DNA from 3 places in the Rhizobium sp. Root1204 genome. Region 2 is predicted to be linked to each of the others. Evidence: predicted binding sites of a transcription regulator. Region 2 holds the regulator's gene; each other region holds the start of a gene.
The links. Region 2 encodes LexA, which represses DNA repair genes until DNA is damaged. Its sites were predicted from a motif close to TGTTCNNNNTGTGTTCNG; they were not measured.
Positions count from the first base shown of each region.

Region 1 (6,347 bases), 330 kb from region 2:
TTTCGCGGATGCACATCTCGTCGGCGATCAGATACTGTTCCGGATCCATGATCGGCAGATTGGCGAAATCGAAGGCAGCGAGCGTTGCCTTCACCGCAAAGGCAGGCGTCGGCAACAGGAACGATTTCGAACCGGCATGAACGATCAGGTCGCCGAGCAGCTTCTTCACCGATGGCGGATTGTCGGAACCAAGATTATAGGCCTCGTTCGGCACGCCGCCCTTCCAGGCGAGACGGGCGGCTTCGGCGCAATCGAACACCGAGATGAACTGGTAGGGGTTCTTGCCCGAACCGATCATCGGCACCGGCAGGTTGGCGTCGATCAGCTTGAACAGCTTTTCCAGGATACCCAGACGGCCGGGGCCAATGATCAGGCGTGGGCGGAAGATCGAGATGTTCATGCCCTGCTTGCGCCATTCGGCGGCAAGCTGCTCTGTTGCCCATTTCGACTTGCCGTATTCACCCAGCGGCTTGGCCGGATGCGCCTCGGTCTGCGGCGACATCACCGTGTGGCCATAGATCATGTCGGTGGTGAACTGCACCAGCCGGTTGGCGCCGGACTTTGCCGTCGCCTTCATGATGTTCTCAGCACCGTAATAATTGACCGGCCAGAAGAACTGCCAGCGCTTGGAGCGCACCTGCAGCGGCGACAGCATCTTCGCCGCCATGTTGTAGACCATGTCGTCCGGTCCGATCTCGACCTTCATGACATCTTCTGCATTGGTGACATCGCAATGGACGAAACGGACGCGGGCATAATGCGGCAGGTCGGACTTGACGATATCGGCAACGAGAACCTCTTGCCCCTCGTGAACCAGGCGTTCCGCCAGATGGCGCCCGACGAAGCCGTCACCGCCAAAAATGATATGTTTCATGATGCGCTCCCGATTTTTACTGTTTTTGTGCCCGCAGCTTCAAGCGATGGCTGGTCCTCGTGCGAGGACATGCCAGCCCCTGACAGGCCGGACTGGGCGATGAGAATGGTTCCGACGCAGATGAAGCCGATGCCGGCGATGCGCCAGGCGTTCAGATCCTCGTGGAAGACGAAATAGGCAAAGACGGCCACGGCCACATAGGCAAGGCTCAGAAATGGATAGGCGAAGGAGAGTTCCACCTTCGATAGTACGTAAAGGTGCGACACCATCGAAATGACGAAGGTGGCTAGTCCGGCGAAGACCCAGGGGTTGAAAACCACCTGGAAAATACGGGCAATGAAAGTATCAGCCGTGAAGCTCAACGGACCGAGCGAAAGCATACCCTGTTTTAGCATGACTTGTGCCGCAGCGTTGGTAATCACGGTGAAGAGAATGAATACGATATACTTCATGTCGATGTTCCCTGTTCCCGTCGCGATACCTACACGCAAGAGCGGTATATTCCGTGAAAATCGGGCGTTTATTTAATTCAAATTGTTCCTATTCTCATTTTGGCAAAGCCCATTCTCATTTCGGCAAAGAAAGGGCCGTCCGCTTCCAGAAATTCGAAACCATTGCCGGATCGCGCAAAGCTTCCAGCTGCCGCCAGCGCGGGAACGAGAAGTCAAAGGTTTGCGGGCTCATCCGCGCATCCTTGTAGGGATTGATGGCACCACCGGCCTCGACAACCATGGCGTCCAGCCGGTTGAGAAGCTTAAGGGTCTCTTCACCCTGATTGGCGAAATCCAAAGTCAGCGTAAAACCCGGCCTCGGGAAGGACAAAAATCCGCCTGAAATCTGCTCGCCGAACTTCTTCAACACTGTGAGGAAAGAGGCGTGGCCGGCCGCGCGGGCAGTCTCCAGCAACCGTGCCGTCAGCTCAGGCGCATTGCCCGCTGGATAGACGCTCTGGTGCTGGTAAAGGCCCTTGGGGCCATAAAGCCGATTCCAGTTGCCGATGGCATCCAGCGGGTGGAAATAACCCGGCCATTTCACCGTCTTGACCGTTTCGCCCGGCTTTTCCTTGCGGAAGTAAAGTTCGTTGAATGCCTTCAGCGTCAGCGTGTTCAAGAGATTGAACGGCGGCGCGAACGGAACCGACAATCGTCTCGCCTTCGGCATGTCCGGAAATTCGCAGGAGGCATCGGCATGATCACCGGCCAGAAGCACACCCCTGCCCGTCCTCTTTCCGGTGGCCAACTGGTCGATCCAGGCGACGGAATATTCGTGCTCGCCATCAACGGTTTCGACCATGCCGAAATATTCATTCAGGCTATCGAAGCGGATGGCGTGTTGCTGGATGTGGGCGGATGGCACCTTCATCAGCTGCAGGTCGACCGACAGGATCAGCCCCGTCAGGCCCATGCCGGCGATGGTGGCAAAAAACAGGTCGCGATTTTCCGTTGCCGAGCAGGTCAGTACCTCGCCGCTCGACCGCAACAATGTCAGGCCAAGCACATGCTTGCCGAAAGTACCGCGGGCGTGATGGTTCTTGCCGTGCACATCATTGGCGACGGCCCCTGCAACCGTGACCGACGCGGTTCCCGGCGTCACCGGCAAGAAAAACCGGTGCGGGATCGCTGTTTCGAGAATGGAGCGAAGCGTGACGCCGGCATCGCAGGAAATGATGCCGGTTCCCGGATCGAAACCGAGGATGCGGGTGCGTACCCGGCTCTCGATCAGCCTGCCCGCGTCGTTATGGCAACTGTCGCCATAGGACCGGCCGTTGCCGAATGGCAGGAAAGCGCCGGGCGCCGCAGTTTCACGCAGGTTCTCATAGGCATCGGGCGATACGGACTGCCGGGCGCGGCAATCGATCCGGCCCCAGCTGTCAAATTCGGCGGGGGTCATGGCGTTCCCAAAGCACCGGCGAGCACAAACATGGCGCCGAGCGCCATGGTGACGAGGCTGCGCCAGTCGCGCATGATGAACACCACAGGATCCTCATGCAGCATGCCGCGGCGGGCCAGCATCCAGATGCGCAGCAGCATATAGAGCACCAGCGGGCAGAGCGGCCACAGCGCCCAATCCAGCCTGTACATTTCCTGCATTTCCTTGCTGTGAATATAGAGCGCCAGAACCAGTGCAGAGGCAAAGGCCGAAGAAACACCGGCCTGTCCGACCATTTCGAAATCGACCGCCATATAGCCGCGCCCCGGCACCTGGTTGCCGTCGCGGCCGTCATATTCATCGAGCTCGACATAGCGCTTGACCAGCGCCAGGCTGAGGAAAAAGAAGATCGAGAACGACAGGAGCCAGAAGGACAGATCCGTGCCTGTGGCAGCAGCACCGGCGATGATGCGAACTGTATAGAGCCCGGCCAGTGTGAAGACATCGACCAAGAGCTTGCGCTTGAGCACAAACGTGTAGGCAGTCGTCGCCAAGGCATAAAAACCGAGTACGAGGGCGAAATCGTACGGCAGCACAGCCGTCAGCGAGAGCGAGGCAAGGAGCAGGCACAGCGCTATCATCAGCCCCATCGGCACCGACATCTGGCCGCTTGCCAGCGGCCGGTTGCGCTTCTTCGGATGACGGCGGTCGCTGGTGAGATCCGACAGATCGTTGACCACATAGACAGCAGAGGCAAGGAAGCTGAAGGCGAAGAACGCCAGGATGACGTTGACCACCGCATCCATGTGCAAGATGTCGTGGTTGAGGACCATCGGAACGCCGATCAGCACATTCTTTGCCCATTGATGCACGCGGATCGATTTCAGGGCTGCCAACGGGCTCGCCTTGCCGAGATCGAGCTTTTCGGCATCATGTGCCCGGCGCCATTTTTCGGCGGCGGCATCCGGCGCCACGACAATCGCCTTGCGGGCGGCATCAAACACCGGCACGTCATCGCGGCTGTTGCCCATATAGTCGAAACCGCCCTCGCCGAACTGTTCGATCAGTTTTTCCCGCTTGCGGCGGCTGGTGAGGTTGACGTCCGTGGTGCTGTGCAGGACGGAGGAAAAAGCGCCGGTATGAGCTGCAACCCCAAGCGCCACGCTTTCGGCGGCACCGGTGACCAGAATGACCTGCCGGCCGGTTTCGCGCTCGCGCGCCAGACGCTTGAGCACCGCCTCGCGATAGGGCCAGTCGGCCGCCTGGCGTCCGGAGCGTGCGGCAACCTCGTATTTCAGCCGCGCCTTGCCCTTCGTCATCCAGATAAGAACTGCAAATAGCATCAGCGGATTGCGCAACAGAATGATCGCCACGCCCTCCCAGAGCGTGTCGGCAGCAAGCAATGTGCCGTCAAGATCGACGCATAGCGGAATATGCCGCGTTTCTGTCCGAGCATCCATAAGATCAAACCCCGATAAAATATACCCGGGACAGTCCCATGTTCAGCTTTCGAAAGTGCAAACAGCGCTCGCCTTAAGGTTTCAAACTGCTGCGTTGGTTAATGAATCCCGGATATATTCGGTGTTTCAATCCAGCCCGATCCAGTTCAGTGCATCGCGCCAGTCCGTCATACGGACGGGGGTGCCGTGCGACCCTGTCTGGAAAAGGACGATGCGGGCGGGATAGTTCGCTTTCCTCAGCGAGCGGTAGAACGCGATCTGGCCGGACACGGGATAGACAGTATCGGCGCCGCCATGGCTGAAGAATATCGGCAGTTTCTTCTTGTAGGCGGCACTCTTGCTGAAAGCCGCATCAGAGGGACCGCCCATGATCATCATGCCCTTGAGGTCTGCAACAGCCTGCGGATTGCGGGTGAGGCCCCAGCAGATGAAACTGCCCATCGAGGCGCATGAGAGCACGACCGGTCGGCCAGGGGATTGCTGCCGGGCATAGGCAATCAATCCAGCGACATCGGCGACGCCCGCATCATCGAAGGAGCGCATGCTCGGGGCATAGTAGACGCCGCCATTTTCGACAGCGAGGTTCTTTAGCCGGTTGAAATTGCCGCCGAACGACCAGTCATTGGCGCCGAGCCGCCGGTCGCCGCCTCGGCCATGGATGAAGATGACGGTGAATGTCGCGCCCCTCGCAGCACCCACCCGCAGCACATCCAGCGGCCGGGTGGCGAGATCGAGCGTCTCGTTGACCTGCGCGCTCTTGACGCCGAGCGACACATAGGTTCGCCTTACCCGGCGTTCCGGCTCGGTGTCACGAGCGTGGATATCGCGCATCTTGTCGTAATCGACGACGCGGTAATCGCCGCCATCCTCCGTTTCCAGCACCGTTCCATAGGAAAACAGCTCGTCCTTAAAGGGCTTCAGCGGCGCGGCCTGTGCCGGCAAAACCAGGGCGGCCATGACGATTGCGGCAAAAAAGGCACGAAAGGTCAAATGAGTTGTGGACAGGTGCATCCGGAATGTTCCTCTTTTGATCCAAGCCTTGCCATCGGACCTTCCGCAAAGCAACAGTTGGGGCTATTGAAGGCACGATCGGCGTGTTGACGCGCGCGGCTGAGTGATTGGGCTGGCCTGGTCGCTCTCGCGCTGGGAATTTGGCAGAATTCCAGCGATTCGTGCAGACATTCCTGACGGCTCAGTCCGAACCTTGGGCCGGGCCTGAAGCCGCCACCACGGAAAGACATCAAAACAGACTATGACCGACAGCAACGATCTCTTTTCAGCAATGCCCCTGGTACCGAAGCCTGCGACGGATCCCGTCGTGCCAAAGCCGGTTGTTGCCACGCCCGCCGCCGCGCCGGTGGCGGAACAGCGCAGCAGTACCCCGGCGGCGCTGAAGGCCGATGCCGGCGATTACAACGCCTCGGCAATCGAGGTGCTGGAGGGGCTGGAACCTGTGCGCCGCCGTCCCGGCATGTATATCGGCGGCACCGACGAAAAGGCTCTGCACCATCTGTTTGCCGAAGTCATCGACAACTCGATGGACGAAGCTGTTGCCGGACACGCCAATTTCATCGACGTCCATCTCGACGCCGAAGGCTGCCTGTCGGTGACCGATAACGGCCGTGGTATTCCGGTCGAGAACCATCCGAAATTTCCGGGCAAGTCGACGCTCGAAGTGATCATGACCATCCTGCATGCGGGCGGCAAATTCGACAGCAAGGTCTACGAGACCTCCGGTGGTCTGCACGGCGTCGGCGTCTCGGTCGTCAACGCGCTGTCGGACATTCTCGAAGTTGAGGTTGCCCGTAATCGCAAACTCTATCGTCAGCGCTTTTCGCGCGGCATTCCGCAAGGCGGGCTCGAAGAACTGGGCGACGTGCAGAACCGGCGCGGCACGAAGGTCAAGTTCCATCCGGATCCGGAGATCTTCGGATCGCATGCCAAATTCGATCCCGCCCGGCTGTTCCGCATGGCGCGGTCGAAGGCCTATCTGTTCGGCGGCGTCGAAATCCGCTGGTCCTGCGATCCCTCGCTGATCGAAGGTACGGATACGCCGGACAAGGCGGTGTTCCACTTCCCCGGAGGCCTGAAGGATTACCTGCAGGCAACGATGGGCAAGGAATTCACCGTCACCCGCGAAATCT
Region 1 covers NZ_LMCZ01000034.1:66,596-72,942, reverse strand. The annotation lists gene ASC96_RS21510 (NAD(P)-dependent oxidoreductase) at 1-874, opposite strand, end outside; gene ASC96_RS21505 (transporter) at 871-1,326, opposite strand; gene ASC96_RS21500 (FAD-binding oxidoreductase) at 1,442-2,764, opposite strand; gene ASC96_RS21495 (UbiA family prenyltransferase) at 2,761-4,203, opposite strand; gene ASC96_RS21490 (phospholipase) at 4,330-5,214, opposite strand; gene parE (DNA topoisomerase IV subunit B) at 5,456-6,347, shown strand, end outside.
Region 1: a site for LexA is predicted at 5,221-5,238, ahead of parE (DNA topoisomerase IV subunit B). Genes of this name have one in related genera too.

Region 2 (6,347 bases):
CACGCTCGACAAGTCCACGCAGGATCGCCGGCGGAATATCATGGAGGCGATGTGGCTGGAACCGTTGAGCGAAAAAGACGGCAGGCTATTTGCCGACATGCCGGTGTCAAAAATGGATGTGGAAAATTTAGAGGTCCTGCGGGATCGCAAGAAAGAGGTGCCCTTTGTGGCTGACGATGCGCCGTGTCTTCGACACGAAGAAGGATGGCAAGCCCGTGGTGCCGAACATCGCTCGGCTCGTTGAACCATTCCGCGCCTATAGCGACGGGCACCACACCATCGCGCCCGACGAGATCGGCAAGTTCATCGATCACCACGGCCAGAAGTCGAAAGCCGTACTGGCGCTGTCGCTGTTAATGCAGACCGGCTTTCGCGTATCGGACTTGGCTGTTATCGGCCCGCAGCATCGGTGTGGCGATATTCTCAAGCTGCGGCTATTCAAGAACCGCAACCGGACGCCGGTGGATATCGAGATTGCCATTCACCCGATCCTTGAAGCCGTGATGGAGTTGCACCCTGTCACCGGGCTCACCAATGTGCGGACTGAGTTCGACAAAGCTTTCACAGTGAAGGGACTTGGAAACAGAGTGTCCGCATGGTTCAGCCAGGCAAGGGGCTGGCAACTGATCAGGCGCACAACGAAGCCACCGACTATATGCTGGAAGCGATGTTCGGCTGGAAGGACGGGAAGACATCCAAGATCTACACGCGCAACGCAGACCATGCGCGGCTGGCCAGACAGGCCGTATCGAAGATCAACTGTGATGGGATGGGCACGAAATTGCTCGAAAGCAAGGACGGGACGGAGGGGTGAAATAGGAACCGACTGCCACACCCGCTATATTTTCGATTGATTTCAAGGTCTTACTGGTGGAGCAAGAAAGGTTTGGAGGCCTCGCCCGGAATTGAACCGGGGTGCAAGGATTTGCAGTCCTCTGCGTCACCACTCCGCCACGAGGCCTCACCAGTTCAAATAGTCGAACTGTGGCGGCGGTTTAGAATGATCCTAGACAAATCGCAAGAGGGTATTTCTGAAAAACGTTCTTGGTCATTTCTGAGATGCCGTTTCCGAACCCTTCTTCCACAGCTTTGGGGATGAACAAGCCGGTGTGCGAGGAGCCGAAAACGAGATTGCGGCGTCCCGGTCAAAGCGCCACGTCCCTGCCCTGTTGCCGGGCGCATTCTCACGAAGGTGACGGGCGACGGATTCGTGAATTGGTGCGCAAGTGCTGCCGTCGGCTGTTCGATTGATGAAGCGCCAAAGCCCTTAGCGAAACGGCACTGTTTCTAACGCCTTGCCAACGCGGGCCGTTGCAGCAGCCGGCCCTTTTCCCTAACGATGCCAATCGTTCAGCTCTTGGCTGGAGCGATCCGCATTATCTGTCCACGTCTCAATTGACGCGCGGGCAACCCTGGCGGTTTGCAAGTTTCAAGACAGTGTATTCGCCACGGCGTCCAATGCCGTCAACGACAACAAGGCGCCGGTTTATCGAGCGGATGCCGGGATCACGCATTCCGTACTGATAGGCACGGCGGATTGCCTGCCGTTCACTGCAATTGCTGCGCGGACGATACTCATTATTGTATCGCCGGTCTCTGTATTCAACTGCGGGACTGTCGCGTCCGATGTATATGTCCAAGGATTGGGCCAACGATGCTGGTGCCTGAACAGTCGAAATGACTGTGGCCATCAATGCCACGACCAAAACTTTTGTAAAAACGGTTCTCACATTGGCCTCCTGGGTTCCGTCCACGAATAGAGCCGATAGGTCAACGAAATCCTACTAAATAGGTTCCAAAAATAGGGTGCGATAGGGGAACGGCAACATTTGCCGATGCGCAAGCCGCATTGAAAATTCATAGGCTTACAGCCCGTTAATCGGGCGTATTGAAGGAAAAATCATGTCCCTTATTTCCGCCGCTACTCATGATTTAGAGTGCTCCGGTCGGTTCATGAGGTCGCTAAGGCATTATCTTTCAGGGGGCAAAACTATCGTCGCGCCGGACGGTGACAGGTTTGCAGCCATGTCTACAAATCACGCAATCTTCCCCACTCCTTTAAGCTGCCATAGCTGAAGTGATATCAGATCAATGATAACGGCGGATCAGCCCGACGAGTTTTCCCTGTATCTTGACCCGGTCCGGTCCAAAAATCCGCGTCTCATATGCAGGGTTGGCGGCTTCCAGCGCGATCGAGGCGCCTTTGCGGCGAAACCGCTTCAATGTCGCTTCCTCGTCATCAACCAGGGCGACGATGATTTCACCGGGGCTGGCACTGTTCGTATTGCGGATGATGACCGTGTCGCCGTCGAGAATGCCCGCCTCGATCATCGAATCACCGCGCACTTCAAGTGCGTAGTGCTCACCGGTCCCAACCATCTCGAGCGGCACGGAAATATCATGCGTATTGTTCTGAATCGCGGAGATCGGTACGCCGGCGGCGATCCTGCCCATGACAGGTATGGAGACGGTATCGTTGTTTGCGGCGGCCTTGACGGGTGCGGCAGGTGCCGGTTGTGTACCAAGACTGCCCTGGATGACGCTCGGTGAAAAGCCGCGCTTTGGCTGAAGGCTCGTGGTATAGGCTTCTGGTAACTTGATCACTTCCAGCGCCCTCGCCCGGTTGGGCAGACGCCGGATGAAGCCTCGCTCCTCAAGCGCTGTAATCAGCCGATGAATGCCGGATTTCGACGCAAGATCCAGTGCATCCTTCATCTCGTCGAACGATGGCGGTACGCCCGATTCCTTCATTCTTTCGTGAATGAACAGAAGCAGTTCCTGTTGCTTGCGGGTCAGCATGAACGATCACTCCAGAATCTAGAAACAAATCAAGAACGAACACTATCTGTTCCATATGTGTTCCGCAAGTCCCTAAAATTCGTGAGTGTTTTCAACGCAACAGAAAATCGTGCTGCATAGCGGCTCCTTTCCACTCAGCATTCCGCCTGCCATTCATCGCGGGAAGCTATCTGTTGGAACCTTTGCGCCGCCGGTACCGTTTCGGTTTATCTCGAAACAATGCGATGGACGGCCTGCTCCGGATGCCGTCCGAGGAGGCTTTGATGGCGAAATACACCGATGAGCGCGCTTCCGATGCCGATATGCAGAAAACCGTGGAATTGAGCGGCGTGCAGGCCCGTCAAGGCTTTTTGGGCCGGCCGGTGCTGATGGTACTCATCTGCGGCGTGGTCCTTGCAATGCTCGCCTGGGCCGGTGCGGAAGTGTTTGGCGAAAGCACAGACAACGACGCTGCGACCAAGGTTGAGGAAAAGCTGCCTGCCCCGAACAATGGCGCTCCGGCCACGCAGGAAACTCCGGTCGATCCGGCGCAAATGGCACCTGCGGACAAGGACCCGACGCCACAGACAGGCTCAGGCGGATAAGCGGATCGGATCCGGCGCAAGCCTCTGCCGAATCGGGAGAAGGGCTTACGTCCAGCTTCCTAGCTGGAAGCAGGCCATTTGCGCGCCCACCAGACCGAAAGCCGCCGCCTCTTTCGCCGGACGAAGGCAAGGTCGTGCGACAGGACGAGAAGACCAAGGGGAATCATCCAGAAACCGAGAACCGGGAGAAAACCCAAAATACCGCCAAAGATCAGCGCGGCACCGATGGAAATGCGCAAAAGGCGCGATTGCGGCAGCCGCATACGCCACGTGCCGATGATGAGTTCGTGGGCGCGGGCATCGATGCCGAATTTTTTTGTTTTCCGCTGTTCTGCCATCAAATTCCACCTGCCAAATGTCCGGCCACCCGCCATCGCCTGCGAACGCTGCAATCCTGCGGGTTTATCCCCGGCAAATCAACGGAGCGCTTTCAACTCTCACATGGGGAGTTGTCCACAATCAGACAAGATTGTGCATTTTTTTTGAAAAACCGCTTGGCAAATCGGAAAAGCATTTGTATTAGCAGCCTCACTTCTGCAGCACACACCGCCGCAGATTATCCCTGGTAGCTCAGCGGTAGAGCATTCGACTGTTAATCGACAGGTCGCCGGTTCGAATCCGGCCCGGGGAGCCAATTTCCAAAGGCCTTGCTGAAAAAGCAAGGCCTTTTTGGTTTCTGGCGTACCCTCTGCGCCCGCCTTCATGTTCTACCGGTAACCGCTCGCGTCCGCCGGTTTTCCGGCATCCTGCACCTCGGTCATGTAGCGCCAGCAGTCCGGCCGCGATCCGTCGAGATCGGTAAAGCCGTAAATCTTGGCGAGATCGCCGCTTGAGGTCGATTGCCCGTTGAGGCGTCCCCGCTCCGGATCCGCAGCCAGGGATGAAACGGCGCGGCCGGTAAAGCGTGGGGTTTCGGAAATCACGAAATGCGGCTGGGCCTTTATCGCCTCCACCCAGTTTTCCTCGCGCACACCAAAGATGTCGAGCATCATTTCAGAACGCATCCAGCCTGGAGAGATTGCCACCGATGTCGCTGCATGCGGCGCCAGATCCTGCGCGTGTGCCCACGCCATGCGAATGACACTGGTCTTGGCGAGATCGTAGAACGGGCTGAGCCGGTAGTGGGTGGCATTGTATTGCGCCGTGCCATCGGTCATCTCGACCAGCAAGCCACCAGGATTCTCGATCATCAATGGCAATGCGTAATGGGCGGTGACCAGATGGGTATCGATCGCCAACCGCAAGAGTTTCAGGCCATTTTCAAGCGAGTGTTCCCAGACCGGCTTGTTCCATTCGGTCAAATACTCGCCGCCCCAGATATCGTTGACGAGGATATCGAGCCGCTTTTCGTCGCGGCGGACGCGGGCGATCAGCGCCTCGACTTCGGCGTGGATGAGATGATCCACCCGCACGGCAATGCCTTTACCACCAGCCTGTGTCACAAGTTCAGCGGTTTCTTCGATCGTTTCCGGGCGGCCATAGTCCGATTGCCGGGTTCGTGTCGTGCGGCCGGTCACGTAGACGGTTGCGCCCGCTGCCCCCAGTTCCACGGCGATGCCACGGCCAGCACCACGCGTCCCGCCGGCCACAAGTGCGATTTTCCCTTGCAGGTTGCTTACCACGGTATTGTCCTCCTCGTTTAGAATTGATAATAACCGAACGTTCGTTCATAAATAAAATGAACGCAAGGGGAAAATAATGCCGCGGCCACGCACGTTATCCGACGAGCACCTGCTTGATCTGGTGCTGACGCTGATCCACGCAGAGGGACCGGAGGCGGCGACGTTTGCCGCTGTATCCAAGGCAAGCGGCCTGTCCGGCTCAACACTGGTGCAACGTTTTTCGACCAAGGCAGCGATGCTGCGTCAGGCGTTGCTGCATGCCTGGGACCAGCTGGACGCCGAGACGATCCAACTGTGCGAAGCAATCCCTAGGACACCGCAAGGTGCCGTTACTTTGCTCGCCGCTCTGTCGGGAAATTATGGTGACAGCGCTGCCGTCTATGCCGACGGCCTGCGTTTGTTGCGAGAGGACTTTCGGGATCCCCAACTGCGAGCTCGGGGTGCAGCCTGGGGGCGAACGCTGGTCGGGGCCCTCAGCGCGTGTTTTACGAATGCCAACCGCCCGGAGGTGACCGCACGGCTGATGCTTGCTCAATGGCAGGGCTCACTGCTCTGGTGGGGATTTGAGGCGAATGGTCCGGTCGTGCCTTATGTCGAATCGCAGCTTCAGGAATTTCTCGCCGAACTCGGCCATTCACCTCGCCCCTCGCCGGCCGTCGCCGGCAAGCGAGATTTCGCGTAAAAACTTGGACATTTTCTGTCCGGTGATGGTGAAATCGCGGCTCGCAATATCTATGTGGGGCTGAGGCGTGAAATCGCCTTCGCCAAACAAGTCGTGGGGGGATGGCGCGTGACTGACTATCGATCCCGTGCAGCCCAGTTGAAGGGCTTTTCTCTCGGAAGCCAGTGGACTGCCTATCATCACGGCGAATCGGGTGACGCGCTGTTTCGGCGCGCCGATGGTAGCGCCTATGCCAAAGTGGCGACCGGCAGCGGCGTGGCGCTGCTGGATGACGAGCGCCGGCGCACTGCATGGCTTGCCCCCTTCAAGATCGGATCCCCGACCGTTCTCGATTGGCAGGTGTCGGACGACGTCGCATGCCTCGTGACAAGCGCCGTGCCGGGCATTCCCGCAGACCAGCTCGAAGCAGCGAGCCTTCTCAAGGCTTGGCCTTCGATCGCGGCGCGCGTGCGCGATCTCCACGCTATTCCGGTAAAAGATTGCCCGTTTGACCGCGGGCTTCAGACCATGTTCGACCGGGCGGTTGATGTTGTTGAACGCGACGGCGTCAATCCGGATTTTCTCGATCCAGGCGACCAGGACACACCGCCGCACGTCTTGCTCGACAGAGTGCGGGCCGAGTTGCCCGAACGCCTTGCACAGGAAAGCCTCGATCGCGTC
Region 2 covers NZ_LMCZ01000034.1:395,133-401,479, forward strand. The annotation lists gene ASC96_RS23185 (hypothetical protein) at 1-244, shown strand, start outside; gene ASC96_RS23190 (hypothetical protein) at 596-814, shown strand; tRNA gene ASC96_RS23195 (tRNA-Cys) at 888-961, opposite strand; gene lexA (transcriptional repressor LexA) at 2,089-2,799, opposite strand; gene ASC96_RS23205 (hypothetical protein) at 3,063-3,383, shown strand; gene ASC96_RS34095 (hypothetical protein) at 3,443-3,721, opposite strand; tRNA gene ASC96_RS23215 (tRNA-Asn) at 3,943-4,017, shown strand; gene ASC96_RS23220 (SDR family oxidoreductase) at 4,091-5,005, opposite strand; gene ASC96_RS23225 (TetR family transcriptional regulator) at 5,082-5,687, shown strand; gene ASC96_RS23230 (APH(3'') family aminoglycoside O-phosphotransferase) at 5,826-6,347, shown strand, end outside.

Region 3 (6,347 bases), on a different contig from region 2:
CGGCATAAGGAATATGCATGATTGTCTCCACGTTCTGCGAGACACAACAAGAAGGGCAAATTTCGCAAAATTGTCAATGGGTTCCGAAGAAGGAAGCGCGTTCCTTCTGGGCAATCGGCGGCCGGATTGCGATCCATGCCTTCCGATTATTGCCGTGATTGCTACCGTTGCACAAACCGCGGCTGTTTACAGCAGCAACGATTGCTGCGCCGGCTCCGGCGCGCCGGTATGGACCCCTTCCAGTTCCAGCATGCGGACTTTGGAGGTGGCGCCGCCGGGTGCGGAGAACCCGCCGACCTTGCCGCCGGCGGCAAGTACGCGGTGACACGGGATAATCAAGGGCACCGGGTTCCTGGCCATCGCCTGACCGACATCGCGGGCGGCCTGCGGCCCGGCGCCGAGTTCCTTGGCGATGCTGCCATAGGTGGTCGTATGGCCCCAACCGACGCGGCGCAGCGCATGGTAGATCTGCCGGAAAAATTCGTCCTGGCCATCCAGATCGACGGCGACATCCGAGAAATCGATGGTCTCGCCGTCAAAATACCGCCGGACGGCGGCGATGACCTCGTTGATAGCGGGCGTCGGTTCGCCCGCTTCGGCACCTGGCACCCGGCGCAGCACGTTGCGCTCGGTGGCTTCGGCGCTTTGCGCCGGTAATTGGAACCGGGTGACGCCGATATCGTTCCAGGCAATGCCGCAGTAGCCGCCGGCCGTTTTGAAGACGTGATAGGTTTGTGCTTTCTCTGCCATCGTTCCACTCCTTCTATTCCCCGCGCAAGGCAGCAGGGGCAAAAATACGCGGTCGTCCGTCAGGCCGCCGCGTTCAGTCTGTTGCGCTCCAGTGCAAGCAGATATCGCTTGGCATCCAGTCCGCCGGCAAAGCCATGCAGCTGGCCATCCGATCCGATGGCGCGGTGGCAGGGTACGATGATCGACACCGGATTTCTGCCATTGGCCGCTCCCATCGCCCGGTATGCCGTCGGATGACCGATCTGCCTGGCGATCTCGGCATAGGTCCGGGTTTCGCCGAACGGGATCGTCAACAGTGCGTGCCAGGCTGCTTTCTGAAAGCCGGTGCCGGCCAGATCAAGCGGGACGGTAAAGTCCCTTCGGGCGCCTGCGAAATATTCGTCCAACTGCCGTTCGGTTTCAAGCAGAACAGGATGATCCGGGCGTTCCTGTCTTTCGCCCAGCCGCACGCGCTTTGGGTCATCCTTCTCCCAGAGGATGGCAGCCAAGCCGTCACCCCGCGCAACAAGCTCAAGTTTGCCGACGGGGGATGCGATGATTTTATGCACATAGGTCATGGTCGCAGTTTCCCGCAGTTTTCATCATTCCGCCACCCGTTTCTTGCTCTGGAATGGCCTCTCGAAGGTGATGTTGCCGCTGATGCTGCAGGGTCAAATTGGTGCAACGCCGGCCCGCATCCCTTAACGGCGTGTGGGAATAAATTCACAATGTTCCTGTTTTGTTCTTGATCTTGAATTCGACTCGCGTATAGTAGCGACATCCAAAAAGAGATGAGGTCTGCCATGCTTGGAAGAGCCGGAAATGAAGTTGTGCGCAGTGAACAGAAGTCATTTTCATTCGGTCATGGCGGCGGCGCCGCGGCGGCGAAGACCCGCCAGAGACAGGCAGGCGAGCTTGGAAAAAGCAACCTGTTCTTGGCCCTTGTGCCGGAACGGGAGGTTGCATTGCAGGCCGTCGAGACAGGAAGGGACATTGCGCAGCGCTATGGCTTGTCGAAAACTCCCCGCCCGCATGAACTGATGCATGTCTCGCTGAATGGCATCGGCAACTATCCGGACTTCCCGGACGATATCGTCTTTGCTGTCTCCGCGGCGATGGCCACCGTCAAAGCAGCGCCTTTCGAGGTGAATTTCGATCGTGCCATGCATTTTACCAGCGCCAAGGCTGTCGTTCTGGCGAATGCGATCCGCAGCGAGGAAATGATGGACCTGCACGTCCAACTCGCCAAGGAAATGTGGGCGGTCGGTCTGACTTTCACCTACAATCCGCGCTTCATGCCGCATATGACGGTGCTTTATGATGAAACGCCGGTGCCGGAACATTTGCTGGCAGAGCCCGTCCGCTGGATTGCGCGCGAGTTCGTGCTCATCCGCAGTCTCATCGGCAAGAGCGAATATGAATATCTCGATCGCTGGCCGCTGCTGGGTTGAGGCTTCTTTCACCAAACTTGGCCTGCCGGGCGGCAGGTCAAGCGCTTGTCCTGTTTTGTTCGCCTTTCTAAAGGGAAATGAACCGTCTCTTTGTGAAGCCTCGCACGCAACGGGGCTGCGGAGGCTCGCCGCGATGGCGTTTCAGCGATCACGGCGACGGCTGTGGTCATGATGCCGTGCCGCCGGACACGCTGCAATTTTTGGCGTCTTGCACCTGTCGGCCGGAAGCCGCATAAGCCGCTGAAATTGCAAACGGGAGGGTATTCATGGACATTTCTGAAATCGTCATCAAGGGAGATACGCCTGGCGCCGAGTGGCGGCTGCCGGTGATCCGCTTTAAAGGTCGCGATGCTAAGGCGCCGAAAATCTATATCCAGGCAGCCTTGCATGCCAACGAGCTTCCGGGCACGGCACTTCTGCATTTCCTGTGCGAAAAGTTGCGTCAGGCGGATGCCGACGGCACGATCCTCAGCGACATCACGATCGTCCCGCAGGCCAATCCGATCGGCACCGCGCAATCGCATTTCGGCGATCTGCAGGGCCGTTTCGATCTGGGGTCGCGCACCAATTTCAACCGCGAGTTTCCGCTGATCCTCATTGGAGAGCGCGAGACGCTGATCGAGGATCTCGATCGTTATCCGGCAGTCGAGCAGCTGAAGCGTCAATTGCTGCATATGGCGCTCGGCGCCGACCTCATGCTCGATCTGCATTGCGACGATGAGTCCGTGCAATATACCTATGTCGATGAGGCGTTCTGGCCGGAAGCCGCCGATCTGGCATCGGCGCTTGATATGGAAGCCGTGTTTCTGGCCGATGGCGAAAGCAGCGCCTTCGAGGAGGCTGTCGGTTATGCCTGGAAGCATGAAACTGCCGAGAAGGCAAAGCGGCTGCCCGGCCGTCTGGCGGTCACGGTCGAGCTTCGCGGCACGCGCGATGTCTATCCGGACACGGCCCGCAAGGATGCGGACGGGCTCTGGCGCTTTCTAGCCGCTCGCGGCGCAGTTGGCGGCACTGTCGCAGCGCTTGAGCCTTACAAGGGCAAGGTGACGCCGCTCGACAATATCGAGATGATCCGTGCGCCGCAGGCCGGTGCCGTGCTGTTTCACCGCACCATCGGCGATACCGTCGCTGCCGGTGATCTGCTGGCGACGATCGTCACGGCGCCGGGCATGGAAGGAGGCTCGATCGATATTCACGCGCCCCAGGCCGGCCTGGTCGCGACGCGCACCTCGCAGCGCTTCGCACGCCGGCGCGACAACCTGATGAAAATCGCCTGTGACGAGCAGACGAAGGCAGTGCGTAAGCCCGGTGCGCTTGAGGCCTAACCGCGCCGGTGATCTCTGATGGCGTGGCAACATGTTGCCTGAGCTTATGGATGGACAATCGCCGCACCGCTGGCGGTTGTCACTGCTTCTCGATGGACTGAACTGCCGTGCTTTCCCCAAATCCGCAGGCTGCGCTCTACGAAAAGCCGGTGAAAGGTGGCGCGCGCGGGCGCCAGCCACGCCGTCAGAACCGTCGCCGCTCTGCCGTAGCGGATCGGCGTGAAGGCGGGCTGATGCGTCCGGATGAAGATATTCTCAGCCGGGTATCTTCATGCTATCCCGCTTGCCTGCAATGAGGGCCTGCAATGAGGAAAAGTGCATGAGCGTGACCATTTACGGCATCAAAAACTGCGACACGATGAAGAAGGCGCGTACCTGGCTGGACGCTCAAGGGATCGCCTATGATTTCCACGATTACAAGGCGTCCGGTATTTCTCGCGAGGCGCTTGAGCGCTGGACGGCAGCCTTGGGCTGGGAAACGGTGCTGAACCGCGCCGGAACCACATTTCGCGCGCTTCCGGATGCCGATAAGCAGGATCTCAACGAAGACAAGGCGATCGCTCTGATGCTCGCTCAGCCGTCGATGATCAAGCGCCCGGTGCTAGATCACGATGGAACGCTTACCGCCGGTTTCAAGCCGGAGATTTATGCCAGCCTTTTCCAGGGGTAGATCATGTCGAAGAGCACCCGGGCAACGCTTGCGTTGACGAAAGCCGCAGCCGCCTTCACCGTTCATACCTATGATTACGATCCGTCTGCCGACCGGATCGGCATGGCGGCGGCGGAGGCGCTGGGCGAAGAGCCCTGCCGTGTGTTGAAGACGCTGATGGCGGAGGTCGATGGCAAGCCTGTCTGCGTCGTCGTGCCCTCTGATCGTGAAGTCAGCATGAAGAAGCTGGCCGCGGCGTTTCAGGGCAAGTCGGCTAACATGATGAAACCGGCGGAAGCCGAGCGGCTGACCGGCTATCATGTCGGCGGCATCAGCCCGTTCGGGCAGAAGAAACAGGTGCCGACGGCGATCGAGGAGGCAGCCCTTGCCGAGCCGCTGGTCTATATCAACGGTGGCCAGCGCGGCTTGCAGGTGCGGCTCGCACCAGATGAAGCGCGCAAGGCCCTGAATGCGGTCGCAGCCCCCCTGATTGCCTGATCTCAGGCGAGTTTCGACAGCAGCGCCGCAAGTTGGGCCGCATCGCCCTCCGGCAGCTTGGCGCCGACATGCCGCGCGATTGATTTGCCATAGACCTCCCACATCGCTTCGCGCAGGCTGCGGCCCTTTTCGGTGATCATTACCCAGCGGCCCCGGCCGTCGTCATCGAAGGTGCGGCGCTCGACAAGGCCTTCCTTTTCCAGCCTGTCGATCAGGCGGGAGAGATTGTACTGTGCCAGCAGCGTCCGCTCCTCAATTTCGAACGGCCGCAGCCGCCCGTCCGGCGCCCGCGCCAGTTCCCACAGCACATCATACCAGCCGAGCGGCGGCATTCCTGCGTCTTTGAAATCGCGCTCGATCGCGCCAAGCACGCGCTGCTGCGCCCGCATCAGGTTGATCCAGGCCCGGGTGACATCGGCGCTTGGCGCCTGATTGGTATCGGTTCGCTTCTCAGACATAAATGCATTTACATCTATCTTTACGGGATTGGCAAATGACAATATATGCAATTGCATATAAATAACTGGAGACTTGTCATGCACTCGAAAGTTCTCACCCTCATCAGCCATCATCTCTGCCCCTATGTTCAGCGCGCCTCGATCGTCCTGTCGGAAAAGGGCGTCCCCTTCGAGCGGACCTATATCGATCTCGCCGCCAAGCCGGATTGGTTCCTGCGGATCTCGCCGCTCGGCAAGGTGCCGTTGCTGGCGGTTCCGCGCGGCCGTGCCGATGCGATCCTGTTCGAAAGCGCGGTCATCTGTGAATATCTGGAGGAAACGCAGCGTGGCGCACCGCTTCACCCCGCCGATCCCCTGCAGCGCGCCCTGCATCGCGGCTGGATGGAGTTCGGTTCCTCCATCCTCGCCGATCTCTGGGTGTACGAAACGACGGCGGATGTGGCGCGGTTCGAAGCAAAGTGCCAGGTCCTTCGGACGAAGTTCGCCACGCTTGAGCAGGAGCTTGCCAAGGGGCCGTATTTCGCCGGCTCACAATTCAGCATGGTCGATGCGGCCTTTGCGCCGGTGTTCCGCTATTTCGAACTGTTCGAGGCGCTGCTTCCAAGCGGCATTTTTGATGGGCTGCCGCGTGTCAACGCCTGGCGCCAGGCGCTAGCAGTCCGGCCGAGCGTGGTAAGCGCGGTGGCGCCGGATTATCCCGAGCGGCTGCTCGCGTTCCTGCAGCATCATGGCGCCTATCTCCTGACGCACAGCAGGATCGCTGCGTGATCGCAAAGGCCTTCTGTTTTGATCCGAACCGCTCTAAACCAGTGGTTCGGAAAACCAGCCAGCAGGAATATGCGATGACCTCTCCCGCCCACCAAGCCGTCGATCCCGTCAAACTGGACAAGCTGGCCGAAGTCGCCATCAAGGTCGGGCTCCGGCTTGAGCGCGGACAGGATCTGTTGATCACCGCGCCGATCGCCGCCCTGCCGCTAGTGCGGCTGATCACCAAGCATGCCTATATCGCCGGGGCAGGGCTGGTGACGACGTTCTATTCCGACGAGGAAACGACGCTTGCCCGTTACGCCCATGCCCCTGACGAGAGTTTCGACAAGGCCAGCGGCTGGCTCTACGACGGCATGGCCAAGGCTTTCAGCAGCAACACCGCGCGTCTTGCCATTTCCGGTGACAATCCGATGATGCTGGCCGCACAGGACCCGGCCAAGGTGGCACGCGCCAACAAGGCGATGTCGAT
Region 3 covers NZ_LMCZ01000001.1:448,022-454,368, reverse strand. The annotation lists gene ASC96_RS02200 (hypothetical protein) at 1-22, opposite strand, end outside; gene ASC96_RS02195 (methylated-DNA--[protein]-cysteine S-methyltransferase) at 187-750, opposite strand; gene ASC96_RS02190 (methylated-DNA--[protein]-cysteine S-methyltransferase) at 810-1,307, opposite strand; gene ASC96_RS02185 (2'-5' RNA ligase family protein) at 1,560-2,180, shown strand; gene ASC96_RS02180 (succinylglutamate desuccinylase/aspartoacylase family protein) at 2,447-3,505, shown strand; gene ASC96_RS02175 (ArsC family reductase) at 3,825-4,175, shown strand; gene ybaK (Cys-tRNA(Pro) deacylase) at 4,179-4,652, shown strand; gene ASC96_RS02165 (MarR family winged helix-turn-helix transcriptional regulator) at 4,655-5,110, opposite strand; gene ASC96_RS02160 (glutathione S-transferase family protein) at 5,189-5,878, shown strand; gene ASC96_RS02155 (aminopeptidase) at 5,953-6,347, shown strand, end outside.
Region 3: a site for LexA is predicted at 1,459-1,476, ahead of ASC96_RS02185 (2'-5' RNA ligase family protein). Genes of this name have one in related genera too.